DNA from 3 places in the Mesorhizobium sp. M1342 genome. Region 2 is predicted to be linked to each of the others. Evidence: predicted binding sites of a transcription regulator. Region 2 holds the regulator's gene; each other region holds the start of a gene.
What was found. The regulator PhoB, encoded in region 2, activates phosphate uptake and scavenging genes when phosphate is short. The targets are predictions, from matches to a motif close to TGTCATNNANCTGTCAT.
Positions count from the first base shown of each region.

Region 1: the regulator PhoB is predicted to act here: its motif matches at 2,603-2,619, upstream of NKH06_RS31515 (YdcH family protein).
Region 3: the regulator PhoB is predicted to act here: its motif matches at 1,519-1,535, upstream of NKH06_RS22250 (esterase-like activity of phytase family protein).

Region 1 covers NZ_JAMYLI010000053.1:14,148-18,752, reverse strand. Annotated here, with positions in the region: gene NKH06_RS31525 (lytic transglycosylase domain-containing protein) at 1-759, opposite strand, end outside; gene ispG (flavodoxin-dependent (E)-4-hydroxy-3-methylbut-2-enyl-diphosphate synthase) at 765-2,018, opposite strand; gene NKH06_RS31515 (YdcH family protein) at 2,353-2,532, opposite strand; gene NKH06_RS31510 (YdcH family protein) at 2,772-2,975, shown strand; gene NKH06_RS31505 (IclR family transcriptional regulator) at 2,999-3,787, opposite strand; gene NKH06_RS31500 (transporter substrate-binding protein) at 3,915-4,605, shown strand, end outside.
Region 2 covers NZ_JAMYLI010000024.1:27,901-32,505, forward strand. Annotated here, with positions in the region: gene pstB (phosphate ABC transporter ATP-binding protein PstB) at 9-827, shown strand; gene phoU (phosphate signaling complex protein PhoU) at 854-1,561, shown strand; gene phoB (phosphate regulon transcriptional regulator PhoB) at 1,578-2,267, shown strand; gene eglC (endo-1,3-1,4-beta-glycanase EglC) at 2,804-4,228, shown strand; gene NKH06_RS23335 (type I secretion system permease/ATPase) at 4,273-4,605, shown strand, end outside.
Region 3 covers NZ_JAMYLI010000022.1:33,083-37,687, forward strand. Annotated here, with positions in the region: gene NKH06_RS22245 (GcvT family protein) at 1-1,406, opposite strand, end outside; gene NKH06_RS22250 (esterase-like activity of phytase family protein) at 1,625-3,103, shown strand; gene NKH06_RS22255 (MATE family efflux transporter) at 3,273-4,605, shown strand, end outside.

The DNA.
Region 1 (4,605 bases), on a different contig from region 2:
CGCGTAGATGCCGCGCCGGCCGATCGGCGTGCGCACCCGGCTGACCACCGGATCATGCCCGTTGAGCAGGGCCGGGAACCGGCTCCTTACCCTGAGCCACTGGTTGATCGCGGCACTGCGGCGAAAATTGCCGGCCACCTGGATGCCCCATGGCTTTATGTTGATCGAAGCCATGGCCACCGTCCGCGACATGATCACCGGCAGTTTTCGGCAAGCGACGGCAAAATCCGTCTTTGCGTCGAGCGGCTCGACTTTTCCAGCATAGGCCCGGTCCGTGAACTTGTCGGCTGGTTCGCCCATGATGTCTAAGACATAGCTTTCGGTCTCCATTGGCAGGAACCCCCCGGAGCTGAGCCAGCGCGACACCCGGCTCTCGCCGGCATTGTAGGCGGCGGCGGCCAGGCCGAGATTGCCGTAGCCGGTTTTCATTTCGGCGAGATATCTAGCCGAAGCCGGAATCGCCTGGTTGATGTCGAAGGAATTGGCAAGCCCGCGCATCTTGGCGGTGCCCGGCATGAACTGGGCAATGCCTTCGGCGCCGACCGGACTGACGGCGTTGGGATCGAAACGGCTTTCCTTCCAGATCAGCCGGGCGAAGAAATCCCTGGACAGGCCGTTCTGGTCGGCATGCGCCTGGATCAGATTGCAGACTTTGTCGATCAGCCGCTGCTTAGCGGATTGCGGCGGATCGGCCTGCACAAGGGCCGACCAGGTCAGCCCGTACAGCAGGATCAGCGTCGCCCATAGGAAACGCTGCATTTGACTTACTCTGCCGCGGCCTTGCCGCCGCGACCGAACCGCTGTTCGATATAGTCGGCGACCATTTTCTCGAAATCCGCGGCGATCGACGGCCCGCGCAGCGTCGCCGCCTTCTTGCCGTCGACGAAGACAGGCGCGGTCGGCGTCTCGCCGGTGCCGGGCAGCGAAATGCCGATGTCGGCATGCTTGGACTCGCCCGGGCCGTTGACGATGCAACCCATCACCGCGACCTTGAGGTTCTCGACGCCGGGATATTTGTCGCGCCACACCGGCATATTCTTCCTGAGATCCGCCTGGATGTTCTGGGCAAGTTCCTGGAACACGGTCGAGGTCGTGCGGCCGCAGCCGGGGCAAGCGGCGACGATCGGCACGAACTGCCTGAACCCCATGGTCTGCAGCAATTCCTGCGACACCTGCACCTCGCGCGTGCGGTCGCCATTCGGCTCCGGTGTCAGCGAGATGCGGATGGTGTCGCCGATGCCTTGCTGGAGCAGGATGCCCATGGCGGCCGACGAAGCGACGATGCCCTTCGAGCCCATGCCGGCTTCGGTCAGGCCGAGATGCAGCGCGTGGTTGGAGCGGGTGGCGAGCTCGGTATAGACGGCGATCAGGTCCTGCACGCCGCTGACCTTGGCCGACAGGATGATTTTCTCGCGGCCAAGGCCGATCTCTTCCGCCATCTCGGCCGACAGGATCGCCGACTGCACGATCGCCTCGCGCATCACCTCCTGGGCCGTCAGCGGGAAACCCTTGTCCTGGTTGTCGTCCATCAGCCGGGTCAAAAGCTCCTGGTCGAGCGAGCCCCAGTTGACACCAATGCGTACCGGCTTGTCATGCTTGATCGCCATCTCGACGATATCGGCGAACTGGCGGTCCTTCTTGTCCTTGAAGCCGACATTGCCCGGATTGATGCGGTATTTGGCCAGCGCCTCGGCGCAGGCCGGATGATCGGCCAAAAGCTTGTGGCCGATATAGTGGAAATCGCCGACCAGCGGCACGTGGATACCCAGCCGCTGAAGCCGCTCATGAATGCGCGGCACGGCGGCGGCGCTCTCGTCGCGATCGACGGTGATGCGCACGATCTCCGACCCGGCCCGGTGCAGGGCTGCGACCTGCGCAACGGTCTGGTCGATATCGGCCGTGTCGGTGTTGGTCATCGATTGGACGACGACAGGCGCGCCGCCGCCGACGATCACGCCGCCGACATCGACGCCGACCGACGTACGGCGGGGAAAAGGAGAGGAAAAATATCCGGTCATGCCGGCAGCCTTTTGTCTCTGGAGCATCTTGTGTCCTGCATGGACGCACAACGACGCCCCGGGCCGATGCGCTGAGGTCCGGGCATGAGGTGGAGGAGCAAAGATGGCTTGTCAATGGCGACAGGTCGCCACTGGCCGGAATCGGTCCGCCACCAGAGGCCAGGAAACAATCGATGATCTGGCGAAACGGGCGACGGCCGAAGCGGAAATTGAGCCTGTGCAAGTCCAGCTTCGGCTGACAGACCGGTGCTGGAAATCAAAACCCTCCACACCGGCGGCGTGGTGCCGCCGGGAAAAGAGGCCGCGGATATTGGGCGGCTATGTCAGGAGGGTATCAATGCGTGGTCGGTTTGCCTCTTAGTTTTTCAATCTCGTCCTTGAGTGCCAGCTTGCGTCGCTTGAGATTCACGATTTCGAGGTCGTCGACCGATGGATGATTCATCGCGTCATCGATTTCACGTTCGATGTCGCCGTGTTTCCGCTGCAACTCATCAAGATGGGATGCAAGAGACATGATTGGTTCTCCCTTTCATGGTTTTCCTCGATTGCAACCGTCACGGCGCGTCCACCGCAGGTTCGCTTCTGTGACGGCACGGTGACAGTGTGTCACCTTCCGCGGGCGATGTCGAATGATCCGTGGTAGCATTCCACGACACTGTGAAATGTGATATGGGCTGCACGCCGGTGACAAAACACCCGGCCCCGCCCAATCAGGCCCAGCTTTGGGCGCCGCAGACGTGCAGACGGTAGAGAATGTCCGATCAGGAACAGGCCGATATTCGCCTCGAATTTTCCCGCCTGAAGCAGGAACACGCCGATTTCGATGCCGCCATCAACGCGATGATCGCCATGGCCTGCGATCCGCTGCAGATCCAGCGCATGAAGAAGAAGAAGCTGTTCCTCAAGGATCGGCTGATGGCACTGGAAGACAAGATCATTCCCGACATCATTGCGTGAGTTGGCATTCGCTCGCCCGCGCGCTACCCGGCGATCGAAAGCTTTGCGGCACGATCACGCAGCAGGCCGATGAGTTCGCCGGTCCGCTCCTCGGACGTATCGATGGGGACCACCAGGCACATCGTCGCCTCGACCTTGCCCGGCGCTGAAAACACCGGTGCGGCAAGGCACTTCGTATAGGCATCGACAAGGCCCGAAGTGACGCAATGGCCGGTGACCTGCGCTTTTGCGATGTCGGCGACGAAATCGTCAAGCCGCAGTTTGCGCCCGTCGGGCAGCACGAGATCGTCGTTTGACACCATGTCTTCGATCTCAGCCTTCTCCAGCCCCGCCAGAAGCAGCCGCCCCGAGGCTGTCCAGGGCAGCGGTATCTGCAAGCCGGTGGCGGAACTGATGCGGAACGGTCTGGTGCCGGGACTCGCATGGACGATCGTATAGCGGCCGCTCTGCAGCATGCACAGTTCGGAAGTCTCGCCGGTCTCGCGCGACAGATTGTCGACCTCCTGGCGCCCCCGCCTCAAAAGGTCGTTGCCCCGCACATAGTCCATTCCGTAGAGATAGAGCTTCTTGCCGAAATAGACGCGATTGCCGTCGCCTTCCATTTCCAGCAGTCCCGCATCGACCAGCGACCGCACCAGCGTATAGGTCGTCGAGCGGGGCGCGTTCACGCCCTTGGCAAGGTCGCCAATGCCGATCGCGCGCTGGGTCGTGTGAAGAAACTCCAGAATCTCGAGCACCCGGTTGAGCCCCTTTTCACGGGAGCCCGAAATCTTCTCGCCGGCTGAAAGTGCCGAGGTATTGCCATCTTGCATTGTTGATTCCCGGTGTTAGTATCTGTCCTGTACAGGATACATGCGTCTCTTGTAAGAGACAATCGCTTCGACGTCACTGACGCGTGTATTGCCTGTGCAAGGGGAACACAAACGAAAGGAGGTCGCCGTGAACGACACATCCGGAAGACGTGATTTTCTGAAATTGGGAATGGCGGGACTGGCCGCGGCCGGCGTCGTGGGTGCGGCGGTAACCGTCGATGCCCAAAAGGCCGCTGCCCAGGCAGCACCCGACAGCCTGCTGCGCACCGTGCTCGATCGCGGCAAGCTGATCGTCGGCACCGGCAGCACCAATGCGCCGTGGCACTTCGAGAACGATGCCGGCGAACTCGTCGGCATGGACATCACCATGGGGCGCATTCTTGCCAAGGGCCTTTTCGACGATCCGACCAAGGTCGAGTTCGTGATGCAGGATCCGGCACAGCGCATCCCCAACGTCACCACCAACAAGGTCGACATCACCATTCAGTTCATGACGATGAGCGCCCAGCGCTCGCAGCTGGTCAATTTTTCCCGGCCTTACTACGTCGAGGGCGTCGCCCTGCTGAGCCTTCCGACCGCCGAGAACAAGACCTTCGACAAGCTGCTTGCCGGCGGCTCGGCGACACGCGTCTCCATCCTGCAGAATGTCGATGCCGAGGCGCAGGTGCATTCGGTGCTGCCCGAGTGCCAGGTTATGCAGATCGATACCCAGGCCAACGTGCTGCAGGCACTGGAATCGAAACGCGTCGACGCCGCTGCCGTCGATCTGTCCACGGTGCGCTGGCTCGCCTCGCGCAATCCGGACAGATATTTCGACG
Region 2 (4,605 bases):
ATCTTGGTATGAACATCATGACCGAACAGTCCCTTGAAAACGCAGTGGGCGACAAGATGAAGTCGAACGAAGTGATCAAAATGCGCGGCGACAAGGTCGGCGTGTTCTATGGCGAGAAGCAGGCGCTGTTCGATGTCAATCTCGACGTCCGCCTGAATCAGGTGACGGCGCTGATCGGCCCCTCCGGCTGCGGCAAGTCCACCTTCCTGCGCTGCCTCAACCGCATGAACGACACCATCGATTCAGCACGGGTAACCGGCAAGATAACGCTCGACGAAGAAGACATCTACGACAAGAACATCGATGTCGTCGAACTCAGGGCGCGCGTCGGCATGGTGTTCCAGAAACCCAATCCGTTCCCCAAATCGATCTACGAGAACGTTGCCTATGGTCCGCGCATCCACGGATTGGCCAAGCGCAAGGCCGATATGGATCAGATCGTAGAGTCGAGCCTGAAGAAGGCGGCGATCTGGAACGAGGTCAAGGACCGTTTGCAGGAACCTGGCACGGGTCTTTCCGGTGGCCAGCAGCAGCGTCTGTGCATTGCACGCGCCATCGCCGTGTCACCCGAGGTGATCCTGATGGACGAACCGTGTTCGGCGCTCGACCCGATCGCCACCGCTCGCGTCGAGGAACTGATCGACGAACTGCGTCAGAACTATACCATCGTCATCGTCACCCATTCGATGCAGCAGGCAGCGCGCGTGTCGCAGCGCACCGCGATGTTCCATCTAGGCTATCTGGTCGAGGAGGGCGCCACCGACAAGATGTTCACCACCCCCGACGACAAACGCACCCAGGACTACATCACCGGCCGGTTCGGCTGAGCTCAGGCATACGAGGGACGAAGATCATGGGTGAACATACCGTCGCATCTTTCGATGAGGATCTGGAGCAGATCAGCCAGCTGATCCGCGACATGGGCGATCTCGCCCGCTCGATGGTCAGTGGCTCGACCAGGGCTTTGCTCAATTCGGACAATGCGCTGGCGCAGCGCGTGGTTTCCGATGATGCCATCATGGATGCACGCCAGCGCGAGCTGGACGATCGCGCCATCACGCTGATCGCCAAGCGCCAGCCAATGGCCAACGATCTGCGTGCGGTGGTCGGTTCGATCCGCATGGCCGGCGACCTTGAGCGCATCGGCGACCTTGCCAAGAACATCGCCAAGCGCGTCGGCACTGTCGGGCTGAGTGTCACGCCGCACGACCTTTCGCATTCGATCGACGCGATGGCGCAACTGGTGCTGATCCAGGTGCAGGGGGTCGTCGACGAGTACGCCGCCGCCGACCCGGCAGCGCTTGCCACGCTCAGAAACAATGACGAACGCATCGACGTCAAATACACCTCGGTGTTCCGCGAGCTGCTGACCTACATGATGGAAGATCCCCGCAACATCACGGCGTGCACGCACCTGTTGTTCTGCGCCAAGAACCTCGAGCGGATCGGCGACCACGTGACCAACATCGCCGAAAATGCCTACTATGTTTTGACCGGCACGCAGCTGCCAGCCAATCGTCCGAAGCAGGACGAGACGGCAATGTCCGCGCCAGCGGCATAACAGGGGTGACCAGCCGATGATCGCACCACGCATCATGGTGGTGGAGGATGAGGAGCCGCTAGGCGTGCTGCTCCGCTACAATCTTGAATCCGAAGGTTACCAGGTCGAGGTGGTGACGCGCGGCGACGAGGCCGAAATCCGGCTGCAGGAGAACGTTCCCGACCTTCTCGTGCTCGACTGGATGGTGCCGGCGGTTTCCGGCATCGAACTCTGCCGGCGCCTGCGAATGCGCCCAGAGACCGAGCGGCTGCCGATCATCATGCTGACCGCGCGAGGCGAGGAAAGCGACCGCGTGCGCGGCCTGTCGACCGGCGCCGACGACTATCTGGTCAAGCCCTTCTCGACGCCGGAGTTCATGGCCAGGGTCAAGGCGCTGCTGCGCCGGGCCAAGCCGGAAGTGCTGTCCAGCGTGCTGAAGGTCGGCGACATCGTGCTCGATCGCGAGTCGCACCGGGTCTATCGCAAGAAGAGCGAGATCCGGCTCGGGCCGACCGAATTCCGCCTGCTCGAATTCATGATGCGCCACCCCGGCCGCGTGTTCTCGCGCAGCCAGCTGCTCGACAATGTCTGGGGCGAGACGATTTACATCGACGAACGCACTGTCGACGTGCACGTCGGCCGGCTGCGCAAGGCGGTCAACAACGGCCGCATGCCTGATGTCATCCGCACCATCCGTGGGGCGGGTTACGCGATCAGGGAAGACTAGGTGGCTGTTCCGTCCCGATAGATCGGGAAAACTCGATTAGCACGCGGTCGCCAACAGCCGGTGGAATGTTGCACTCGTCTCATGGATGGGGAGCGAGCACGTGACGCCAGGAGCGGTCATCCTCATCAGGTTTCGAATGACTGCATTTGGGCCAAAGCGACAGGCAGCTTCTGGCGTTCCCCGATCTCCCAAACTCTCTATTGGGGCCCGGCTGGCCGCAGGAAGCACGGCGAATTACTTGGTACGTCGCCATCTTGCCCGCAGACTCCGACCAGAAAGCCACGCAAGAATGACTTTGAGTTAATTTAGATATACGTTCGTCGGATGACGCGTATTCTGCAGAAATATACAATTTTAATAAATTACTTCAAATTATTGCGAGTCCTCTCCTCTTTATTCATTGCTCGTCTGTCGATTGCTCAACGCGATCTCGGATCTAATGACGATTCTGTGGAACGATCTCGTTCTTTGCAGCGTTGCTTGGAAGCGGTCGCCGGACCTTTGACCAGGTCGGGCACCATTGGGAAGGATTTCTGATGAGCACGGTCTTAAATGCCAAGGGCATCCCTCTTGCCTACACCGGCGCTTCCACTCATTGGTTCTCGGCCACCGGGTCTGGACCGGAACTGCATGGCACCTCCGGCAACGACTCCTTCTGGGGAGACACCGGCGTCACTGTCACGATCTACGGTGGCGCCGGCGACGACTACTATCATCTCTATTCCACCAACAATAAGGTGGTCGAGGATCCTGGGGCAGGGATCGACACGATCGACACATGGATGAGCTACAAGCTCCCCGACAATTTCGAGAACCTCGTCGTTACCGGCACCAACCGATTTGCGTTCGGAAATGCGGTGGACAACATCATCAAGGGCGGGTCGGGTCACCAGACGCTGGATGGCGGCAAGGGAAATGATGTCCTGATCGGCGGCGATGGCGCCGATACTTTCGCCATCTCCAAAGGTAATGGAAGCGATCTTATCTTCGACTTCGGTGCGACCGATGCGGTCCGGCTTGACGGCTACGACTTCACTTCGTTCGATGCCGTCCGTTCACAGATGGTCCAGGTGGAATCGAACGTGATGCTGAACCTCGGATCCGACGAGATCCTGGTGTTCAAGAATACGACCATCGACAAGCTGCAGCCCACCCAGTTCGAACTTCCGATCGACAAGTCCGCAATGACGCTGTCCTTCTCCGACGATTTCAACACGCTGAGCCTTCGGGACGGGCAGGACGGCACCTGGAATTCCAATTTCTGGTGGGGAGCGCCGAACGGCAGCACGTTGAGCAGCAATGGTGAGTTGCAGTGGTATATCGACGCCAATTATGGCCCGACGAGTTCGGTCCATCCGTTCAGCGTTGAGAACGGCGTCCTCACCATCACCGCCGCGCAGGCGCCGGAGGACATCAAGCCTCTGATCAACAACTACGAATACACCTCGGGGATCCTGACGACCCACGACACCTTCTCGCAAACCTACGGCTATTTCGAAATGCGGGCGGATCCTCCTGAAACAGCCGGAGCCTGGCCGGCGTTCTGGCTGCTTCCGGAGGACGGCTCGTGGCCGCCGGAGCTGGACGTTGTCGAAACGCGTGGCCAGGACCCGAACACGCTCTACATGACGGCGCATTCCAATGAGACGGGAGCGCACACGAAGGTTTCTTCAACGGTGAACGTTGCGGATACCGACGGTTTCCACACCTATGGCCTGCTCTGGACGAAGGATGAGCTTGTCTGGACCTATGATGGTGTAAAGGTCGCTCAAGCAGCGACGCCGGCCGACATGCACGATCCCATGTATATGCTGGCCAATCTCGCGGTGGGCGGCATTGCCGGCCAGCCTCCTGACCATCTGGCTACGCCAGCGGAGATGAAGATCGACTACATCCGCGCCTATACGCTGGACGACCTGCAGCACCACCCCTTGGACATCGCCGGCGACCATTCGGTCTAAGCGACGCCCTTATGTTGGGGCCATGAGCCGTTAGGAGCGCGGGAATGATTGCACGGTCTGATCTGCGGGCAGTCTTGAGGCGCGCCATCGCCGATGTCGGTGTTTTTTCGTTCCTCATCAACATCCTGCTATTGGTGATCCCCCTTTATCTCTTGCAGATCTATGACCGCGTCCTGCCTTCCTCCAGCGTCGAGACGCTTCTTTACCTCTCTGCTATCGCGGTTCTCGCACTCGCCTTTCTCGGTCTCCTCGATGCGGTCCGCTCCGTTTACACGCAGCGCGTTGCAGCCATTGTCGACAACAGACTGGGCGCGAGGACATTCGCCGTCTCGCTGGAGGCTAAGTACGCCGGGGGAGCAGCCCTGCCTCCACTGCGC
Region 3 (4,605 bases), on a different contig from region 2:
CCGACGATGTCGAAGGCGTTGGAGCGCCGCAGCGTCGTGTTCTCGGCAAATCCCATCGGCGCGAAATAGGCCGGGATTTCCAGCCCCCAGGAAGCCGTCCATTCGCATCCCGCGGCCGTCATGCCGTCATAGGCGCCGGGGCGTTTCAGCGGCCGGCCGGCGGGCAGCCGTTCATTGGGAAAGGTCATGACGAAGCGGCGCGAATAGAACTGGCGCGTGGTCTGCTTGAGATATTCCCGGTTGGCGGCGAAGGCGCCGTAGCGGGCGATGTCCATGCCAAAAATGTCGGCCTGCGGTTCGCCGTAAATCATCCATTCGGCCAGCGACTTGCCGACGCCGCCGCCCTGGCTGAAACCGGCCATGACGCCGCAGGCGACCCAGTAATTCTTCAGCCCCCGCACCGGCCCGACAATCGGATTGCCGTCCGGGGTGAAGGTGAAGGCACCGTTGACCCATTTGCGGATGCCGGCAGTCGCCAGGCAAGGGAAGCGCTCATGCGCCTTGGCGAGTTCCGGGCTGATGCGATCGATGTCTTCCGGGATCAGCTCGATGCCGTAGTCCCATGGCGCACCATCCATGTTCCAGTGCTTCGGATTCTGCTCGTAAACGCCCAGCAGCACGCCCTTGCGCTCCTGCCGGAGATACGAAAAGCCATCGAGATCGACGGCGATGCCGATTTCCCTGTCCAGCGCCGCGATCTCGGGAATGTCCTCAGTGATGAAATAATGGTGCTCCATCGGCGTCACCGGCAGGTCGACGCCGGCCATGCGGCCGAGCTGCTTTGCCCACAGCCCGCCGGCATTGACGACATGCTCGGCGATGATGGTGCCCTGCTCCGTGATGACATCCCAGCGACCGTCGGCGCGCGGCTTCAACTCGACGACCCGGTTGCGCAGGATGATGTCGGCGCCGCGCTTCTTCGCAGCACCCGCATAGGCATGCGTCGTGCCGTACGGGTCGAGATGGCCTTCGTTGGAATCATGCAGCCCGCCAAGCACACCGGTGACGTCGACGATCGGGCAGATCGTCTTGATCTCATCGGGCGTTACCAACCTAGCGGTCTCGATGCCGACCGACTGGAACACCGCCCAGGCCGATTTCAGCCACTCCCAGCGCGCGGGATCGCTGGCGATGTTGACGCCGCCCTTCATGTGCAGGCCGATATCCCAGCCGGATTCGGCCTCGATCTCCCGGTAGAGATTGATGGTGTAGTCCTGCAGCGCCGCCACGTTGGGATCCGCGTTGAGCGAATGGAAGCCTGCCGCCGCGTGCCACGTCGAACCGGCCGTCAGTTCGGCGCGCTCGATCAGCGCCACATCCCTCCAGCCGAACCGCGTCAGGTGATAGAGCACCGAGGCTCCAACCACGCCACCTCCGATGACGACTGCGCGGTAGTGCGACTTCAAGGCTTCCCCTCCACGGTTAGTCCGAAGGCTGGAGCATATATTCACTGGACATAAGTGTCTAGTGCCGCGCGCGCGCATCGTTTTTCGTCGACCGCCGGCATGCACCGCGCGCTGTCACGTAAGCATCATGTTCGCGCCGTAGACCGCGTTTCGGGGAGGCCTGCGCGGCATCATCGATGTCGCGCCTCGCGGCACATCCGTCACAAAGAGGATTATCCATGAAACACCTGTACCGAACCGCGTCGCTCGGCGTCGCGCTGGCCTTGTTCACCGCCTTGACGCCGGCGCTCGCCGACAGCACCGCGACCGTCGGCGGCCTCGTCAACAAGGGGCTGGTCGGTGTCGGCCGCATCCCGGCCGCTCAGCGCGACAAGTTCGGCGAGACCTTCGGCTCGGGCTCCGGCATGGCGATCGACACATCAGGCTGGACGCACGGCGCCGATGGTTACAAGGGTTCGCTCTGGCTGCTGCCCGACCGCGGCTACAATGTCGTCGGCACCACCGACTACCGGCCGCGCCTCAACACCATCGGCATAGAATTCATGCCGACCGCATTGGGTGCCGCACCCGCTGCCGGCCAGGAGCAGACGGGCGTCAAGGCGACGCTCGCCGACACCATGCTGCTCACCGACGACAAGGGCGCTGATGCCACCGGCCTCGACCCGCTCAACGGCGTGCGCGCGGCAAGCGGCGACATGCCGATCCTGCCGCAAGCCGACAATGGCAAGCTGGCGCTCGACAACGAGGCGATCGTGCGGCTGCCCGATGGTTCGATGTTCATCTCCGACGAATACGGCCCGAACATCTATCGGTTTTCCGCCGACGGGCATCTGCTGTCGGCAACCCAGCCACCGGCCGCCCTCGTGCCGATGCGCCACGGCACGCCGAACTTCGCCTCGGACAATCCGGGACCCGGTGCCGCCGAGCCCGATCCGAAGGATCCCGAAACCGGCCGCCAGAACAACCAGGGCCTTGAAGGCATGGCACTGACGCCGGACGGCAAGTTCGTGATCGCCGTGCTGCAGTCGGCGACAAGGCAGGACGGCGGCGATTCGCCCGCCACGCGCCAGAACACCCGCGCCCTGGTCTACGACGCATCCGACCTCGGCCATCTCAAGCTGGCGCATGAGTATGTCGTGCCGCTGCCGGTGTTCAAGGATGCCAAGGGCAAGACCAAGGTCGCCGCGCAGAGCGAGATCGTGGCACTGTCGGATCAGACCTTCCTGATGCTGGCGCGCGACAGCGGCAACGGCCAGGGCCTGAAGGGCGATGCCTCGCTCTATCGCCAGGTCAACGTCGTCGACCTATCCACCGCGACCGACATCGCCGACAGCGCCTTCGATGCCGCTGACAAGCCGGTCGCCCCCAAGGGCGTCGTCGACCCATCGGTGACACCGGCCAAGCTGACGCCATTCATCGACATCAACGACAGTGCCGAGCTCGGCCGCTTCGGCCTGCACAATGGCGCGCCGAACGACAAGAACAACCTGTCCGAGAAGTGGGAGGCGATGTCGGTGGTCAGCGTGCTCGATGCGAAGCTGCCCGACGACTACTTCCTGTTCGTCGCCAACGACAACGACTTCCTTGCCCAGGACGGTTTCCAGGTCGGCGCGCCCTACAAGGCGGAAGACGGCGCCAATGTCGACACCATGTTCCTGGTCTATCAGGTCACGCTGCCGGGTCTGGCCAAGAAGTAACGACCACTGCACGGACGGGCGCGCTTGGCGCGTCCGCTGGGGCAGCGGCTGATATGAACGGGGGGCAGCGGCTTTCAGCCGTGCGGCGCGTTCGCAAGGGTGCATCTCGGTCCCGCCTGCGATATCATCGTGGACTGGATCCAAATCACCATCCGCCGAGCTGCCCGCCATGGACGAAAAAATGCCCGCGCGCCGGGGCACCGGCGACCTGACCAGCGGCCCGATCCCGCGCACGCTTCTGCTGTTCGCCCTGCCGGTGCTCGGCTCCAACGTGCTGCAGTCGCTCAACGGTTCGATCAACGCCGTCTGGGTCGGCCGTTTCCTCGGCGAATCGGCGCTGACCGCCACCTCCAACGCCAACCTCGTCCTGTTCCTGATCCTCGGCACTGTGTTCGGCATCGGCATGGCGGCCACCATCCTGGTGGCCCAGTCGGTCGGTGCCCGCGACCTGCCCGAGGCGCGCCGCATCGTCGGCACCAGCGCGACGTTCTTCTTCCTCGTCTCGGTTGTCTTCGCGGTCTGCGGCTGGATCTGGGTCGACGCCATTCTCAACACGCTCGGCACACCGGCCGATGCCTTGCCGCTGGCGCGCTCCTATCTGCGCATCATCTTCGTCGCCGTGCCGATGATGAACCTTCTGTCCTTCGTCATGACCGTGCTGCGCGGTGCCGGCGATTCACGCACGCCCTTCTTCTTCATGGCGCTGGCCGTCGTCCTCGACATCGTGCTCAACCCATTGCTCATCGCCGGCATCGGGCCGTTTCCCGAACTCGGTATCGCCGGCTCCGCCACGTCGACGCTGATCGGCCAGACGGTAAGCGTGATCGCCATCCTGATCGTGCTCTATGTGCGCAAGCATCCGCTGCGGCTGGCCGGCGCCAACCTCGCTCTGCTGCGGCCCGATCCCACCTTGCTGCGCATCGTCGTCTTCAAGGGCGTGCCGATGGGTCTGCAGATGATCGTCATCTCCGCGGCTGCATTGACAGTGATGGGCATGGTCAACTCCAACGGCTCGCAGGTCGCGGCCGCTTACGGCATCGCCGCCCAACTGTGGACCTACATCCAGATGCCGGCGCTCGCCATCGGCGCCGCGGTGTCCTCGATGGCGGCACAAAATGTCGGCGCCGGGCGCTGGGACCGGATCGGCCGCATCGCCGCCTCCGGCGTCGGCTTCAACCTGGTCCTGACCGGCGCGCTGGTTGCCGTGCTGTCGGTTTTCGACCGTTCGGTGCTGAGCCTGTTCCTGAGCAGCGATAGTGCTGCGATCGACATCGCCGTCCACATCAACAATGTCGCCTCGTGGTCGTTCATCCTGTTCGGCATAACCATCGTGCTGTTTGCCACCGTACGAGCCACGGGTGCCGTGATGCCGCCGCTGATCATCCTGGTCATTTCGGTGCTGATCGTGCGCACCGGCTTTGCCTATTTCATGCGTGGCGTGATCGGCGAGGAAGCGCTGTGGTGGAGTTTCCCGGTGGGTTCGATCAGCTCGCTTGTACTGG